4 regions of the Streptomyces sp. B1I3 genome follow, and region 4 is predicted to be linked to each of the others. Evidence: riboswitches for the same ligand, from Rfam matches in the RefSeq annotation. Region 4 holds a riboswitch; each other region holds the start of a gene.
The links. A riboswitch is a leader RNA that binds a small molecule or an ion and turns the genes downstream of it on or off. The one in region 4 is predicted to bind cobalamin.
Positions count from the first base shown of each region.

Region 1: another riboswitch for cobalamin. It lies ahead of QFZ58_RS03125 (ABC transporter substrate-binding protein); the one in region 4 lies ahead of cobN (cobaltochelatase subunit CobN).
Region 2: another riboswitch for cobalamin. It lies ahead of QFZ58_RS12680 (ribonucleoside-diphosphate reductase subunit alpha); the one in region 4 lies ahead of cobN (cobaltochelatase subunit CobN).
Region 3: another riboswitch for cobalamin. It lies ahead of QFZ58_RS28035 (cobalamin biosynthesis protein); the one in region 4 lies ahead of cobN (cobaltochelatase subunit CobN).

Region 1 is NZ_JAUSYD010000001.1:617,593-621,907, reverse strand. It holds gene QFZ58_RS03130 (acyl-CoA dehydrogenase) at 1-1,704, shown strand, start outside; cobalamin riboswitch at 2,083-2,270, shown strand; gene QFZ58_RS03125 (ABC transporter substrate-binding protein) at 2,301-3,374, shown strand; gene QFZ58_RS03120 (iron ABC transporter permease) at 3,560-4,315, shown strand, end outside.
Region 2 is NZ_JAUSYD010000001.1:2,808,444-2,812,758, reverse strand. It holds gene QFZ58_RS12680 (ribonucleoside-diphosphate reductase subunit alpha) at 1-1,875, opposite strand, end outside; cobalamin riboswitch at 2,013-2,144, opposite strand; gene mctP (monocarboxylate uptake permease MctP) at 2,440-4,074, opposite strand; gene QFZ58_RS12670 (DUF3311 domain-containing protein) at 4,071-4,315, opposite strand, start outside.
Region 3 is NZ_JAUSYD010000001.1:6,172,744-6,177,058, forward strand. It holds gene QFZ58_RS28030 (cobyric acid synthase) at 1-1,188, opposite strand, end outside; gene QFZ58_RS28035 (cobalamin biosynthesis protein) at 1,185-2,132, opposite strand; cobalamin riboswitch at 2,261-2,391, opposite strand; gene QFZ58_RS28040 (hypothetical protein) at 2,543-2,764, opposite strand; gene QFZ58_RS28045 (inorganic phosphate transporter) at 2,776-4,038, opposite strand.
Region 4 is NZ_JAUSYD010000001.1:3,858,250-3,862,564, reverse strand. It holds gene QFZ58_RS17710 (precorrin-8X methylmutase) at 1-611, opposite strand, end outside; gene QFZ58_RS17705 (cobalamin biosynthesis protein CobG) at 673-1,998, opposite strand; cobalamin riboswitch at 2,113-2,254, shown strand; gene cobN (cobaltochelatase subunit CobN) at 2,318-4,315, shown strand, end outside.

The DNA of each region.
Region 1 (4,315 bases), 3.2 Mb from region 4:
ATCCTCAACCGCTCGCTCGACAACGGAGCACGTCTCGCCGCCGACCCGCGCGCCCTCGCCGCGCTGCACGAATGGCTCGGGCCGGTCGACCCCGCGCTCACCACCGTCGCGGGCATCCACTACAACCTGTTCCTCGGCAGCATCCTCGACCACGATGTGGTCGGTCACCGCGATCTGTCGGACTACCTGGCGATGCGCCGGATCGGGACCTTCCTCTGTACGGAGGTGGCGCACGGCAACGACGCGGCGGCCATGGAGACCACCGCGACGTACCACCCCGCACGGGACGGCTTCGTCCTGCACACCCCGCACGCGGGGGCGCAGAAGTTCATGCCCAACACCAGCCCGGCGGGCGGGGCCAAGTCCGGGCTGGTCGCGGCGCGGCTGATGGCCGACGGCACGGACCACGGGATCCGGCTCTTCCTCGTGCCGCTCACCGACGACGTACAGGCCCTGCCCGGTGTCCGGGTCCGCCGGCTGCCGGCCCGGATGGGCAGCCCGGTGGACCATTGCCTCACGTCGTTCGACCAGCTGTTCGTGGCGCGGGACGCGCTGCTGGGAGCGCGTGAGGAGGACGCCGGCACGGGGATGTTCACCAGTACTCCAGGCGGGCGCCGGCGCCGCTTCCTGACCTCCATCGGCCGGGTCACCTCCGGCAGGATCTCCATGAGCGCATGCGCGGCGGGCACGGCCCGCGCGACACTGGCGGTCGCGGTCCGCTACGGCGGTCACCGGATGGTCTCCGGGCCCCGGGGCACGCGTCCCGTCCCGGTCAACGCCCACCGCACGCACCACGGGCCACTCGCCTCGGCCATGGCGACGGTCTTCGCCATGAGCCTGCTCCACCGCCGGGTACTCGACCGGTGGGAGGGCTGTGGCGAGGAGAGCAGGGCAGAGGCGGAGCGGCTGGTCGCGGTCGCCAAGGGGTGGATCACCTGGCAGGCCCGCGCCGTCATCGTCCAGTGCCGCGAACGCTGCGGAGCCCAGGCGTTGCTGGAGAACAACGGCATGACGGAACTGGTCACCGGGGTGGAAGGCGCCATCACGGCGGAGGGCGACAACCTCGCCCTGCACGCCAAGGCCGCGGCCGACATGCTCCTCGCCGGGATCGACGCCACCGCGGCCGGTCCGCGGGGTGCCCGGCCCGGGCCGGGGCCGGATGCTGCACCCGCCGCCACGGGGGACCTGGCCGACCCGGGCTTCCTCGGCGCACTGCTCACCGCCGTGCAGGGCATCTGGTTCGAGCGGGCCCGGCAGCGCATGCTGCGGGCCGCTGACAAGGACACACTCGGGCGGTGGAACGCGGCCGCCGGGCCCGCCCTGCGCGCGGTCGAGGCGCACGCCTACCGGGAAGCGGCCGAGGCGTACGCCCAGGCCCGCGCCGCGCTGCCCGAAGGGGCCGCGCGCGAACGGCTGGCGGAGCTGGAGCGGCTGTTCGCCGTCGAGTGGGTGGCCCGCAACAGTGGCGATCTGCTGGCCGCCGGCCTGCTGACCCGCGATCAGGTCGACGCCCTGCCCGAGGCCACCGAGGAGCTGATCGCGGCGGTCGCCGCGCACGCCCGCGAACTGGCCGACTCCTTCGCCCTGCCCCATGAACTGCTCGCCGACTGGCCGATCGCGGGGCCCGGCTACGCCGACGCCTACGACGACCCCGACGCCCCCTGGCACGGCCGCCCCGCAGGCTCCCCGCAGGACGCGCGGTGAACGGCGGACGGTACGCGCGTACAGGCGGAGGCCCGAACCGAGCGGACCCGGGCACAGAGGGACCCGTACCGGGCGCCGAGAAACCCGTCCCGGGCACCGGGGGCCGCGTACAGGGCACCAGGAATCCCGTTCCGGGCACCGAGAGACGCGGAACGTGCCGTGCCGGTGTACGCGAGGCCCTCGAAGTCCTCGCACTGCGGGCGGTCCTGACGGTGTACTGGGGCACGGTCTCCTTGCTCGCCCGCCGGCGCCGCACACCGCAGGCCGAGGTCGGCGAATCGGTTCACCGCAAGCGCTGACCGGCCGGACGGCCGGTGCGGCGGGGGATGCCCTCCCCGCCGTACCGGCCTCAGGCCCGCAAGCCCTCGCCGGACTGCGTGATAGCTTGCAGACGCCAGTCACACTCCACGTGGAGTCAGGGAATCCGGTGAGAATCCGGAGCTGACGCGCAGCGGTGAGGGGGACGGGCGGGGCCACGGCCACTGGGACACCCTCGGGTGCCCCGGGAAGGCGCTCCGTCCGGACGAACCCGAGTCCGAAGACCTGCTGGCACCCGTTCCCCCGCCGGGGGGCGGACTCCGTACCGGGCTCCGCGCATGAGCCCTGAGACGCAAAGGGACTCCGTGCCGCCCATAGCCAGCACCGTACGCCGAACCGCCCTGTTCACCGCCGGGCTCGCCCTGCTGACCGCGTGCGGGCCGGGCAGCGGCGGACCGTCGGCCGGAGCCGGCCGGGACGGCGGCGCCGGCTACCCGGTGGAGCTGGAGAACTGCGGCCGGACGGTGACGGTCGAGAGGGCCCCGGACCGCGCGGTCTCCCTGGACCAGGGATCGACGGAGATCCTGCTCTCCCTGGGCCTCGGCGACCGGTTGGCCGGCACCGCCACCTGGACCGACCCGGTGATGAAGGGTCTGGAGAAGGCCGGCGCGAAGGTCCCCCGCATCGCGGAGAACCGCCCCTCCTTCGAGAAGGTCCTCGACAAGGAACCCGATTTTGTCAGTGCCTCGTTCGAATCGACGCTCGGCAAAGGCGGCGTCGCGCCCCGCGAGCAGTTCGAGGGGCTCGGAGTGCCGACCTACGTGTCGCCCGCCGACTGTGCGGCGAAGGACAACACGGGCAGCGGTGACGGCTCCCGTACGAGACCCCTGACCATGGACAGCGTCTACGCCGAAGTGCACGACCTCGCCCGGGTGTTCGGAGTGAAGGAGAAGGGCGACGAGCTCGTCGCCGGCCTCCGGGACCGTGTCGGCAGGGCGACCGCGGGCATCGACGCCTCCCACGCCACGCTGCTCTACTGGTTCGCCAACTCCGAGGCGCCGTACATGGCGGGATGCTGCGGAGCCCCCGGCATCATCACCGGAGAACTCGGGGCGAAGAACGTCTTCGACGACACCCACGAGGAGTGGCCCCAGATCAACTGGGAGACCGTCGCGGACCGCAACCCCGACGTCCTGGTCATCGGTGACCTCACCCGGCAGTCGCAGACCGCCGAAAGCGCCGAGAAGAAGATCGAGTTCCTGGAGTCCAACCCCGCCACGAAGAACATGGACGCCGTCCGGCACAAGCGGTACGTGCTGCTCAGCGGCCAGGCCATGAACCCGACCGTCCGGACCGTCGAGGGCGTGGAGCGCGTCGCCGCCGGACTGCGCTCCTTCGGGCTCGCGGGGTGACGGACACCGAACGCGTCCCGGGCACGGGACCGCGCGGGGAACCGGCCCCCGGCCACCGCGCGACCGAGGCCGGGCGCCGCCCCGCGGACACCGTGACCGGCCCCGCCCGCCGTGCTGTTCCGGACCGCCCTGTGGTTCCGGCCCTCCGTGCTGTTCCGGCCCTTCGTGCGACGGGTGCCCGAGTCCTGCGGGGCGGCCTCCTGTGGAGCGGCGGGGCAGCCCTGCTGCTCCTGTCGGTCGCGGTCGCCGTCACGATCGGGCCCGCCCGTATCTCCGTCCCGGACGTCTGGTCCGCGGTGGCCGCCCACCTCGGTCCCGGCGACTCACGGCTCTCCCCGATCCGGGACGGCATCATCTGGAACCTGCGCATGCCCCGCACCCTGCTCGCAGCGGTGTGCGGAGGGGGCCTCGCCGTCTGCGGCACCGTGATGCAGTCCCTGCTGCGCAACCCGCTCGCCGACCCCTTCGTCCTCGGCGTCTCCTCCGGGGCGTCCACCGGCGCCGTCGCGGTGGTGGTCCTCGGCGTCGGCGGCGGCGCGGTGCCGATCTCGGCGGGAGCCTTCGCCGGAGCACTGTGCTCGTTCGCCCTCGTGCTGTTGCTCAGCCACACACTCGGCGGGACGACCGACCGGGTCGTCCTCTCCGGTGTGGCGGCCATGCAGCTCTTCTCCGCCCTCACCTCCTTCGTCGTCATGACCGCCGCCGACGCCGAGCAGACCCGGGGCGTGCTGTTCTGGCTGCTCGGCTCCCTCAGCGGGGTGGGGTGGACAGATGTGTGGCTCTGTTCCGCGGTCCTGGCCGTGACACTTCTGATCTGCCTCGGGCACGCCCGTACGCTCGACGCCTTCGCGTTCGGCCAGGACGCGGCGGCGGCCCTGGGGGTCCATGTCGCCCGCACCCGGATCGTGCTGCTGTGCACGACCGCGCTGCTCACCGCCGCG
Region 2 (4,315 bases), 1.0 Mb from region 4:
GGCGATCGAGGCGATCGTCGCGGTCGGGGCAATGGCCAGCAGCAGGGAGTTGCGCATCCCGCTCTTCGCGACGCGGGCCCGCAGGGCGTCCCAGCGCTCCGGCCAGTTCAGCTCGGTGCCGTAGTGGTCCGGGTGCAGCACACCGCGGGCGGCGCGGGTCTGCGACCAGGCCGGGAGGGGGCCCGACCGCTCGGCGAGGTCGCACGACGCCTCGTAGGCGGCGAGCATGATCCGCTCGGAGATCCGGGTGGACAGCGCACGGGCCTCGGGGGAGTCGAACGGCAGCCGGAGCTGGAAGAAGACGTCCTGCAGACCCATCGCGCCCAGGCCCACCGGGCGCCACCGGGCGTTGGACCGGCCGGCCTGCTCGGTGGGGTAGAAGTTGATGTCCACGACCCGGTCGAGGAACGTCACGGCGGTACGGACGGTGGCGTCCAGCCGCTCCCAGTCCATCGTCCCCCCGTCGACGAACGCGCCGAGGTTGACGGAGCCCAGGTTGCAGACCGCCGTCTCACCGTCGTCGGTGACCTCCAGGATCTCGGTGCACAGGTTCGACGAGTGCACCACCCGGCCCGGCTCGGCGGTCTGGTTCGCGGTGCGGTTGGCGGCGTCCTTGAACGTCATCCAGCCCTGGCCCGTCTGCGCGAGCGTCCGCATCATCCGGCCGTAGAGCTCCCGCGCCGGCATCGTCCTGCGGGCGAGGGCCTTCGCCTCCGCCGCACGGTAGGCGGCGTCGAACTCGTCGCCCCACAGGTCCACCAGTTCGGGCACGTCGGCCGGGGAGAACAGCGACCATTCGGTGTCCGCGTCGACGCGGCGCATGAACTCGTCCGGGATCCAGTGCGCAAGGTTCAGGTTGTGCGTACGCCGCTGGTCCTCGCCCGTGTTGTCGCGCAGCTCCAGGAACTCCTCGACGTCCGCGTGCCAGGTCTCCAGGTAGACGGCGGCCGCGCCCTTGCGGCGGCCGCCCTGGTTCACCGCGGCCACCGAGGCGTCGAGCGTCTTCAGGAACGGCACGATGCCGTTGGAGTGCCCGTTGGTGCCGCGGATGAGCGAGCCGCGGGCACGGATACGGGAGTAGGAGAGGCCGATGCCGCCCGCGTGCTTGGAGAGCCGGGCCACCTGGTGGTAGCGGTCGTAGATCGAGTCCAGCTCGTCCTTCGGCGAGTCGAGCAGGTAGCAGGAGGACATCTGCGGGTGCCGGGTGCCGGAGTTGAAGAGCGTGGGGGAGGAGGGCAGGTAGTCCAGCCGGCTCATCAGCCCGTACAGCGCGGCGACCTCGTCCAGCGCCCGCGGCGACTCGTCCTCGGCGAGACCGGCCGCGACGCGGAGCATGAAGTGCTGCGGGGTCTCGATGACCTGCCGGGTGAGCGGGTGGCGCAGCAGGTAGCGGCTGTGCAGCGTCCGCAGCCCGAAGTAGCCGAACCGGTCGTCGGCACCGTCCGCGAGGGACTGTTCGACCAGGGCGTCGAGCCGCGCCGCGTGCAGGGCCACGAACGAGGCTGTGCGGTCCGCGATCAGACCCTCACGGTGCCCCACGGCGATCGAGGCGGAGAAGGAGACCGCGCCCTGGCCCGCGGCCTCGTCCGCGACGGAACGGGTGAGGAGCCGGGCGGCGAGCCGGGAGTAGGCCGGGTCCTCGGAGATCAGACCCGCCGCGGCCTCGGTCGCCAGTGCGCACAGCTCGGCCTCGTCCGACCGGGCGCTGCGGCCACGCAGCGCGGCGGCGGCGACCCGACCGGGGTCGGTGTCGGGCAGATCGACGGTGAGATCGGTCAGCGTCCGCAGCAGTGCGGTCCCCGGCCCGTCGGTCGTGGCGTGCGTGGACTCGGCTGACGCGGTGGCTGAAACCGGATCGGCTGGCGCGATGGTCACGTGGGGCTATCCCTCGCTCGGCTCGGGGCCGGCGGGAGCGGGGCAGCCGACAGGGCGGTGCCCGGGGAACGGACAGCACTCCGCACGGCGTCCACCGGCCCTCCGCGGGGCCCGGACGTCTCGGCGTCCGGATCGGTCGAACCGGACGCACCGTCGGCAGGTCTTCGGACTTCCGGGTGCGCGGGGGCACGCCGGTCACACCGTTGCGGGACAGTTCCGGATTCGCACCGGATTCCCCTGCGGCGACAGCGAGCACGAGCATACATGTGGGGGCCGCCTGCTGAGGCAGCCCCCACATGTTGTGTCGTGACGGGTCAGAGCTCCAGACGGAACGTCAGCAGCGAAGGACCCGGCAGTGGCTCCCGGTTCCGTTCCGGAGCCCGTGCGAAGCCGAGGCGCGGCAGTCCGCCGCAACCGGCGTGTGCGGCGTACCTGCTTTTCCGGGCGTCCTGGCCCGGGTGGGGCGCGCCCGGCGGCCGTGGCCCGGGGTGGCGAAGGGCCCGGAAACGCCTGAGCCGCCACGCCCCGGTGCGGTGGGGCGTGGCGGCTCGGGCAGGCGGGGTGTCAGTGACCCGCGGGGGAGCCCACCGTGGCCGGCGGGAGCTCCGCCTGCACGCCCGGGTCGCCCACATCCGCGGTGTAGTCGGACGGGGAGGTCTCGTCCACACCGGCCGGTGCCTTCACGGCGTTCAGCACGAACGTGAGGACGACGACCACGATCACGTTGAGCACGAACGCGGTGAGGCCGATGTAACCGATCTCGCCGATACCCGGGATCTCCTTCGAGGATCCGCCGAAGTGCTTCTGCGTCGGGCTGGCCACCCCGTACGCGGCCACCGTGCCGTAGATCATGCCGACCGCCCAGCCCGCGATCAGGGCCCAGCGGTGGAACCAGCGGGTGAACAGGCCGCCGACCAGGGCCGGCATCGTCTGGAGGATCCAGATACCGCCCAGCAGCTGGAAGTTGATGGCGACCGTCTTGTCCATGGTGAGGACGAAGGCGAGCGCACCCACCTTGACCAGGAGCGACACCAGCTTGGAGACCTTGGTCTCCTGCGCGGGTGTCGCGTCCGGCTTGATGAAGTCCTTGTAGATGTTGCGGGTGAACAGGTTCGCCGCGGCGATCGACATGATCGCGGCAGGCACCAGGGCTCCGATGCCGATGGCGGCGAAGGCCACCCCCGCGAACCAGTCGGGGAACATGTCCTCGAACAGCTGCGGGATGGCGAGCTGGCCGTTGTCCACCTTGATCCCGGCCGCGATCGCCATGAATCCGAGCAGCGCCAGCAGACCCAGCATCAGCGAGTACAGCGGCAGGATCGTGGTGTTGCGCCGGATGACCTCGCGGCTGCGGCTGGAGAGCGTCGCCGTGATCGAGTGGGGGTACATGAAGAGCGCGAGTGCGGAGCCCAGGGCGAGTGTGGCGTAACCCCACTGCCCCATCTCGCCCGGGACGATGGCGCCGCGTGGCTTGCCCGTGGCCTCACTCGTCTGCGAGAACGCCTCTCCCGCCTTGGCGAATATGTCGTCGAAGCCGCCGAGCTTGATCGGGATGTAGATGATCGCCACCGCGATGACCAGATAGATCAGGCCGTCCTTGACGAAGGCGATGAGCGCGGGTGCGCGCAGCCCCGACGAGTAGGTGTAAGCGGCGAGGACGGCGAACGCGATGAGGAGCGGCAGGTCCTTGACGAACCAGTGCGTGTTCTCACCGCCGCCGACGCCCATGACGTCGAGCACGGCCTGGATGCCGACCAGTTGCAGCGCGATGTACGGCATCGTGGCGAGGATGCCGGTGAGGGCGATCGCCAGCGACAGCCCCTTCGAGCCGAACCGGCCGCGGACGAAGTCCGAGGTGGTCACGTAGCCGTGCTTGTGCGAGACGGACCAGAGCCGCGGCAGGAAGGTGAAGATCAGCGGGTAGATGAGGATGGTGTACGGGACGGCGAAGAAGCCCGCCGCTCCGGCCGCGTAGATAGCCGCGGGCACGGCGACGAACGTGTACGCGGTGTAGAGGTCGCCGCCGAGCAGGAACCAGGTGACCCAGGTGCCGAACGACCGTCCGCCCAGGCCCCACTCGTCGAGGGTGGCCTCGGTCTCGGCCTTGCGCCAGCGCGCGGCCATGAAGCCGACGACCGTGACGGCCAGGAAGAAGAAGATGAACACGGCGAGAGCGACGCCGTTCACGCCGTCCTTCATGCTGACGCACCCCCCTTGCGGGAGCGCTGGTCACGCTGCCACAGCTTGTACGCGATCATGGTGAGTGCGGTCGAGATGAGCACCCAGAGCATCTGGTACCAGTAGAAGAACGGAATGCCGATGAAGGTCGGTTCGACCTTCGCGTACGAACTCACCCAGAGCATCGCCACGAACGGCGCGATCAGGCAGAGCGCGATGACCACCCTCGCGGGTGTCACGGTCGGTGGCTTCGTATCGGTAT
Region 3 (4,315 bases), 2.3 Mb from region 4:
CTCGTACCCCTCCACCGGCTCCCCGAGGGCCGAGCCGGCCGGCCGGGCCAGCACCTTCTCCCGGCCGAAGCGGACCCGCACCGGCAGCAGTCCGAGCCCTTCGACCAGCCCCGCCCGGGACTCCACGTCGTCCTCGATCGACTCACCCAGCACCTGGAACCCGCCGCAGATGCCCAGCACGGGACGCCCCTCGGCCGCCCGCCGCCGCAGCGCCTCGGCCAGCCCCCGCTCGCGCAGCCACGCCAGAGCCTTCACCGTGCCCCGGGTACCGGGCACGACCACCAGGTCCGCGTCCGTGAGCTCCTCCGCCCGGTCCACGAACCGCACCACCACACCCGGCTCCGCCGCCAGCGCGTCGACGTCCGTGAAGTTCGACATCAGCGGCACGGCACACACCGCGACCCGCAGCACGTCCTGACCGTGCGGCGGCGCGACGACCGACTCCCGCACGGCACCGCGCATCGACACGCGCAGCCCGTCCTCCTCGTCGATGCCCAGCCCGTGCGCGTACGGCAGCACCCCGTACGTACGGCGCCCCGTGAGCCCGTACAGCATGTCCAGACCCGGCTCCAGCAGCGAGACGTCGCCCCTGAACTTGTTCACCAGGTAGCCGGCGATCAGCGACTGGTCCTCGGCGCTCAGCAGAGCCGTCGTGCCGAAGAACGACGCGAAGACGCCTCCGCGGTCGATGTCCCCGACGACGAGAACGGGGAAGCGCGCCGCACGCGCGACGCCCATGTTCACGATGTCCGTGCGCCGCAGATTGATCTCCGCCGGGCTGCCCGCCCCCTCGCAGATCACGGCGTCGTACGCGCCGCGAAGCTGCTCCAGACAGTCCACGACCGTCCCGAACAGGGCCTCCTGGCGACCTCCGTGGTAACCGCGCGCACTCATCTCGCCGACCGGCTTCCCCATCAGGACGACCTGGCTCGACCGGTCGCCCCCCGGCTTGAGCAGCACGGGATTCATCAGCGCGGTCGGCTCCACGCGCGCGGCCTGCGCCTGCATGGCCTGCGCCCGCCCGATCTCCGCGCCCTCGCGGGTGACGAAGGAGTTCAGCGACATGTTCTGCGCCTTGAACGGCGCGACCTTTACCCCTCGGCGCGCCAGCCACCGGCAGATGCCGGCCGTGACGACGCTCTTGCCCGCGTCCGAGGTGGTTCCCGCGATCAGCAGCCCGCCGCTCATGCCCGACGCCTCCGTCCTCCGGCCAGCCGCACGGCGACGCACACGCCGAGGGCCAGCACACTCACCCGGCGCGACAGCCGCACCGCGCGTTCGATGTCCGCGGCCCGCACGTCCCGGCCGCTCTCCCCGTTGAGCACGGGCCGGTGCTCGACCCGGCCCCCGTAGGCGAGGGTCCCGCCGAGCCGTACGCCGAGCGCACCCGCGAACGCGGCCTCCACCGGGCCCGCGTTGGGGCTCGGGTGCCGGCCGGCGTCGGCCCGCCAGGCGTGTACGGCCTCGCGGGGCCGCCCTCCGGCCGCCACGGCGAGCGCGGCGGTGAGGCGGGCGCCCGGCCAGCCGGCCAGGTCGTCCAGCCGGGCCGAGGCCCAGCCGTAGCGCCGGTGACGCGGCGACCGGTGGCCGACCATGGCGTCCAGTGTGTTGACGGCCCGGAACCCGACCAGGCCGGGCACGCCACCCAGCGCGCCCCACACCAGGGCGCCCACCACGGCGTCGGAGGTGTTCTCGGCGACGGACTCGACCACCGCGCGGGCGATCTGCTGCCCGTCGAGTGCCTGAGGGTCGCGGCCGCACAGGTGCGGCAGCCGCTCCCGGGCCACGTCGATGTCGCCGGCGGCGAGGGCGCCCCCGATGGCACGGGCCTCGCGGCCCAGCGAGGTGCCCCCGACGACGGACCAGGTGGCGGCGGCGGTCAGTGCCACGGCGGCGGCCGGGCGGTCCCGTACGGCTCGCGCGGCCAGCGCCGCGGCACCCGCGGCGCCCCCGGCGCACACGAGCGCGTGCAGGGCGCCCCAGCCGCGGTGATCGCGCCACAGCCGGCTCTCCACGCCCGCCGCGGCCCGTCCGAACGCGGCGACGGGATGACCCCGTCGGGGATCACCGAGGAGCAGGTCGCCGATCAGACCGGCGGTGGCGCCGTACGCGAATATGCGGTCGGCTCGCACGGATCAGCCGGCCGTCGCGCCTCGAAGGGTCCCGGTGGCGGGTGGAACAGCGACCGACGCACGGCAGCCAGGCATGGCATATGTCCTCACTCAGGGTCCGCGCCCTGGTTCGACGTGACGGGCGACGAGAGTCTCCTGGCTTCCGGATCCACAGCTCCCCCGGCCTTCCGGTCCGCGGAGGCGGACCGTGACTTCCGTGTGGGGGACTGCTCCCCGGTGACAGTGGCGGGACCGCGCCGGATTCGCACCGGCTTCCTCTGCTGTCGCCGTACATGGCCACGGCAGTCCACCATGCCCCGCGAACGCCCGTCAACCTGCCGCTGACCTGCGAGGCTGCGGAGTGTCCGGACGCACATCGGGCCGGACACACACGTGGTGTGTCCGGCCCAGGGCGATCGGGTGCGGAAAGGTCAGGCGACGATCAGGTAGATCCCGTACGCGACCGCCGCCGCGCACAGCGCGAAGCAGGCGTACGCGCCGACGCGCGCCGGTGCTCCGGAGCCGGCGCTCCGCGCCGTCGGCGCCTGCTTGGCGAGACCGACGATGCCGACGGTGAAGAGGCCGACCAGTGCGACGGTGATCAGGAGGCTGACGCCGAAAACGGTGCCGAGGGCTGCCCAGTCGATGTTCATGCGATTCGTCCTTACACCGTGGCCGGTCGGGCCGGGTCGGCCGTGGTCACGGCCGACGGGGCCGGGGCCGGGATGGTGGTCTTGAGGTCCGGGACGGCCCCGCCGACGGGCGGCGGGCTGACGGCGGCGATGGCGGTGGTGACGACGCCCGCCGGTTCGGCGTCCGGCGCGTTGACGTTGGTGTGGTCGACCGGCTTGCGGCGGGACAGCCACCAGATGGCACCCGAGCCCGCGACGAGGAGCACCGCGACGACGCCCACGCCCCAGCCGCCCTGCTTGGTCAGGAACTCGGCGCCCGCGCCGACCAGGCCCGCGGCCGGCAGGGTCAGGCCCCAGGCGACGAACATCCGGGTGGCGGTGGACCAGCGGACCACGCCTCCCTTGCGTCCGAGGCCCGCGCCCATCACGGCGCCGGAGCAGGACTGGGTGGTGGAGAGGGAGAAGCCGAGGTGCGAGGAGGCCAGGATGACCGTGGCCGCGCTGGTCTGGGCGGCGAAGCCCTGCGGCGGCCTGAGCTCGGTGAGCCCGCTGCCCATGGTGCGGATGATGCGCCAGCCGCCGAGGTAGGTGCCGAGGGCGATGGCGACACCCGCGGCGCAGATGACCCAGACCGGCGGGTTGGAGCCGGGGGCGAGGACGCCGCCGGTGACCAGGGCCAGGGTGATGATGCCCATCGTCTTCTGCGCGTCGTTGGTGCCGTGGGCGAGGGAGACGAGACCGGCCGAGGCGATCTGCCCGGCCCGGTAGCCCTTGGCGGTCGACTTCAGCTGCGCCTCGTCGGTGATCTTCCGGTTGAGGCGGTACGTCAGCTTGGTGGCCAGCAGCGCGGCGAGACCGGCGACGAGGGGGGCGGCGATCGCGGGCAGCAGGACCTTGGTGACGACGGTGCCGCCGTCGATCGAGGACCAGCCGGCCGACATCACCGCGGCGCCGATCAGACCGCCGAAGAGTGCGTGGGAGGAACTGGACGGCAGGCCGACCAGCCAGGTCAGCAGGTTCCACAGGATGGCGCCGACGAGCGCCGCGAAGATGACCTCGGTTCTGAGGCCGTCCTCGTTGACGATCCCGCCCGAGATCGTCTTGGCGACCTCCACCGACAGGAAAGCGCCGACCAGGTTGAGGACGGCGGACATGGCCACCGCAGTCTTGGGTTTGAGGGCGCCGGTCGAGATGGTGGTGGCCATCGCGTTGGCGGTGTCATGGAAACCGTTCGTGAAATCGAACACTAGAGCTGTCACGATCACGATCGCGAGCAGCAGCGTGATGTGTTCCATTTACCCAGGCAATCGCTCGACGTCATTGGCACGTGGAACGTAAGCAACCTGGGTGAACGGAAGATGAACTGGGCAGGGCGGCGCGGTGACCCCATCCGTGCGGCGTCGTTCCGCTTGTGTGCGCACGAGGCGGCCGGGCCCTCCCGTGGCGGTGCGAGGACTGGTCTTTGCCGGGTGTTGGTGAACATATGGCGTGACCGATTCGCGGCGTTGAGGAGACTTAGCTCACTTCGTCCCCTCGGGGTGCCCGTGCTCCCCGGGTGGTCCGTGCCCGCCC
Region 4 (4,315 bases):
GCGATCGCGTTGAGGGCGGCGGCCGCGATGGCGCTGCCACCGCGCCTGCCCCGCACCACGAGGTGCTCCAGGCCGGACGGGTGGGCGGCCAGGGCCTCCTTGGACTCGGCGGCCCCGATGAAGCCGACCGGCACGCCGATGACGGCCGCGGGGCGCGGCGCGCCCGCCTCGATCATCTCCAGCAGCCGGAACAGCGCGGTGGGGGCGTTGCCGACGGCGACGACCGCACCCTCCATCCGGTCCCGCCACAGCTCGAGGGCGGCGGCGCTGCGCGTGGTGCCGAGCTCCGCGGCCAGCTCGGGGACGGCGGGGTCCGACAGGGTGCAGATCACCTCGTTGTCCGCCGGCAGCCGCTTGCGGGTGACCCCGCTGGCGACCATGGCGACGTCGCAGAGGATGGGCGCACCGGACCGCAGCGCCGCGCGGGCGTCGGCCACGGCGTTCGGCGAGAAGGCGAGATCGCGCACGAGGTCGACCATGCCGCAGGCGTGGATCATGCGGACGGCGACCTGGCTCACGTCGGCGGGCAGCCCTGCCAGATCCGCTTCCGCGCGGATGGTGGCGAAGGACTGGCGGTAGATCGCCGGTCCGTCCTTCTCGTACTGATGCACAGTGCTGTCGCTTTCTTCGTCGAACAGGTCGAACAGGTCGTACAGGAGGTGGTCGTGGTGGTCAGGTGTGCGTGCCCCGGGGCGCCGCGGTGTGCGTGCCCCGGGCCGCCGCCACGGCCGCGGCGAGCGCGGCCGGGTCGTCCCGGACCGTGGACGTCGCGGTGGTCCGATCCCCCCGTACATGGGAGATCCGGTGTCCGTCCGGGGTGGCGACCACGTCGATCCACTCCCCGTGCGGATGGCCGCACCGGCGTTCACAGCCGGACCAGTACACAGGGAGCCGCCCGGCCGGCCCGACGGCGGCCCCCGCATCGGCCCGCACGTCGGCCAGTGACTTCGCGCAGCCGGGCTGCCCGACGCAGGCGCCGACACCGGCCCACGGGGAGCCGGGCCCGGTGATCAGTCCGGCCTCCGTGAGGGCGCCGAGCAGGCTGTCCGCGCGGTGGGGAGCGATTCCGGTGACGACGGCTCCGCGCCATGGGGTGAGCCGGAGTCCGCCGGCGCTCGACAGGAGGCGCCACTGCGCCGGGTTCAGCCGTCCCAGCGGTACGCCGACGGACAGCGCGGCCTCGCCGCGGCTGCCCGGGAGGCGTCCGGTAGCCGGGCGCAGAGCTTCGGGAGGGCGGGGGTGGGACCCGGGGGCGACGGCGATGCCGGCCTGCCCGAGCCGTCGCAGCACGTCGTCGGGGAGCGCGGACGCCACCTCACCCGGCAGGTCCTTCGTCCGCCAGGCGCCGGTGTCCCGGGCCGCGTCCAGGAAGGCTCCGGCGGCGAGGAGCGCGGCGCGGGGCGCGTCGGAGGCGGGTACACGCAGGACGGCGTCCGTGTCGCCGACGCGCAGCAGCGCGCTGCCGTCGCCGCGGCCCAGGAGGGCGAGGTCGGCGCCGAGGGCGTCGACATCGCCGCGGCCGTCGTCGAGGGCGAAGAGGAAGCGCCCGGAGAGCGCCGTCAGCCGGTCGCTCGCGCAGAGGAGACGGTCCAGTCCGGTCAGCCACGGTCCGACGTCGGCGGCCCCGAGGCCGTCCAGCCCGGAGAGGGGGGACGCCACCACGTTGCGTACCCGCTCGTGGCGTGCGGAGGGCAGTAGTCCGGCCCGTCCGAGCAGCCCGGCAAGCTCCGCGCCGCAGTCCGCGGGGAGCCCGCGCACCTGCACGTTCCCGCGGGAGGTGAGATGCAACTCACCGTCACCGAATCGCTCGGCGACCTGCCGCAGGGCATCTGCCTGACGGATCGTCAGAATGCCGCCGGGTATGCGGATACGCGCCAGCGCACCGTCGTCCGCCCGGTGCAGACGCAGTGCGCCGGGGCACGCGTCACCGCTGCTCCGGGCGCACGCATCGCCCGGAGACCGGGGTGGAAGGGGGGAGGCGGACATGGCGGCGAGCATACCGACCGTGACCGGAGCGCACCCCTACGGTCACTGTGACGTACGGGACACCGCCCGCGGTCCCGGCAGGGGCGGGGGCCGTCTGGTCAGGACCCCCCACCCGCCGCCTACTATGCCTAGCGGCGGTCCGTTGGGTCCGCCATCGCCATACGGCGACATGGGAGGAAGCCCGGTGAGATTCCGGCGCGGTCCCGCCACTGTGAGCCCGGCCATCCGGCCGTGCGAGTCAGGAACTCCCATCCCCGAGGTCCCGGCCCGGCCAGGACCCCAATCCGACACCGCCCGGGGCGTGGACACCCCGGGGAAGGACTGACGCCGCATGATCCTGCTCCTGTCGACGTCCGACACCGACCTGCTCAGCGCCCGTGCCTCCGGCGGCCCGGTCGGCTTCCGCTACGCGAACCCGTCCCGGCTCTCCGTCGAGGACCTGCCGCAGCTCCTGGAGGGCACGGATCTCGTCGTCGTGCGGCTCCTCGGTGGTGTCCGCGCCTGGCAGGAGGGGCTCGACCACGTCCTCGCCACCGGCCGGCCCGTCGTCGTACTCACCGGTGAACAGGCCCCCGACGCCCAGCTGATGGCCGCCTCCACCGTGCCCATCGGTATCGCGGCCGAGGCGCACGCCTACCTCGCGCACGGCGGTCCGGCCAATCTGGAGCAGCTGGCCCGGTTCCTCTCCGACACGGTGCTGCTCACCGGCCACGGCTTCGAGTCGCCCGCCCCGGCCCCCGCCTGGGGCCCGCTGGAGCGCACGGCCCGGGACGTCACCGGCCCGACCGTCGCGGTGCTCTACTACCGTGCGCACCACATGAGCGGGAACACCGCCTTCGTCGAGGCGCTCTGCACGGCCGTGGAGGACGCGGGCGCCCGCCCCCTCCCGCTGTACGTCGCCTCGCTCCGCACGCCCGAACCCGAACTCATCGACGAACTCCGCGCCGCCGACGCCATCGTGACGACGGTCCTCGCCGCGGGCGGGACGAAACCCGCCACCGCTTCGGCAGGCGGTGACGACGAGTCCTGGGACGCGGGCGCCCTCACCGGCCTGGACGTGCCCGTCCTCCAGGCGCTGTGCCTGACCAGCCCGCGCGCCGCGTGGGAGGAGAACGACGAGGGCGTCTCGCCGCTGGACGCGGCCACCCAGATCGCCGTCCCCGAGTTCGACGGCCGCCTCATCACCGTGCCGTTCTCCTTCAAGGAGATCGACGAGGACGGCCTGCCCGCGTACGTCGCCGACCCCGAGCGGGCCGCCCGGGTCGCCGGAATCGCCGTACGCCACGCACGGCTCCGCCACATCCCGGCCGCCGAGAAGCGGATCGCGCTGGTGCTGTCCGCGTACCCGACCAAGCACTCCCGCATCGGCAACGCGGTCGGCCTCGACACCCCCGCCAGTGCCGTCGCCCTGCTGCGCAGGCTCCGGGCCGAGGGCTACGACTTCGGTCCCGTGGAAGAGATCCCGGGACTGGTCTCCGGGGACGGCGACGAGCTGATCTACGCCCTCATCGAGGCCGGTGGCCACGACCAGGAGTGGCTCACCGAAGAGCAGCTGGCCCGCAACCCGGTCCGCATCCCGGCCGCCGACTACCGCCGCTGGTTCGCCACGCTGCCGGCAGAACTGCGCGAGGCCGTCGAGGAGCACTGGGGGCCAGCCCCCGGCGAGATGTTCCTCGACCGGTCCCGCAACCCGGAGGGCGACATCGTGCTCGCCGCCCTGCGCCGGGGCAACCTGCTGATCCTCATCCAGCCGCCGCGCGGCTTCGGCGAGAACCCGATCGCGATCTACCACGATCCCGATCTGCCGCCCTCGCACCACTACCTGGCCGCCTACCGCTGGATCGCCGCGTCCGCCGACGACAACGGCTTCGGCGCCGACGCGATGATCCACCTCGGCAAGCACGGCAACCTGGAGTGGCTGCCCGGCAAGAACGCCGGCCTGTCCGCCGCCTGCGGACCCGACGCCGCGCTGGGCGACCTGCCGCTTGTCTACCCGTTCCTGGTCAACGACCCGGGCGAGGGCACACAGGCCAAGCGCCGGGTGCACGCCACGCTCGTCGACCACCTCGTACCGCCGATGGCCCGCGCCGACAGCTACGGCGACATCGCCCGCCTCGAACAACTCCTGGACGAGCACGCCCAGATCGCCGCCATGGACCCGGCCAAGCTCCCGGCGGTCCGTGCCCAGATCTGGACCCTCATCCAGGCCGCGAAGCTCGACCACGACCTGGGGCTCGAGGACCGGCCGGAGGACGAGGGCTTCGACGAGTTCATCATGCATCTCGACGGCTGGCTCTGTGAGATCAAGGACGTCCAGATCCGCGACGGG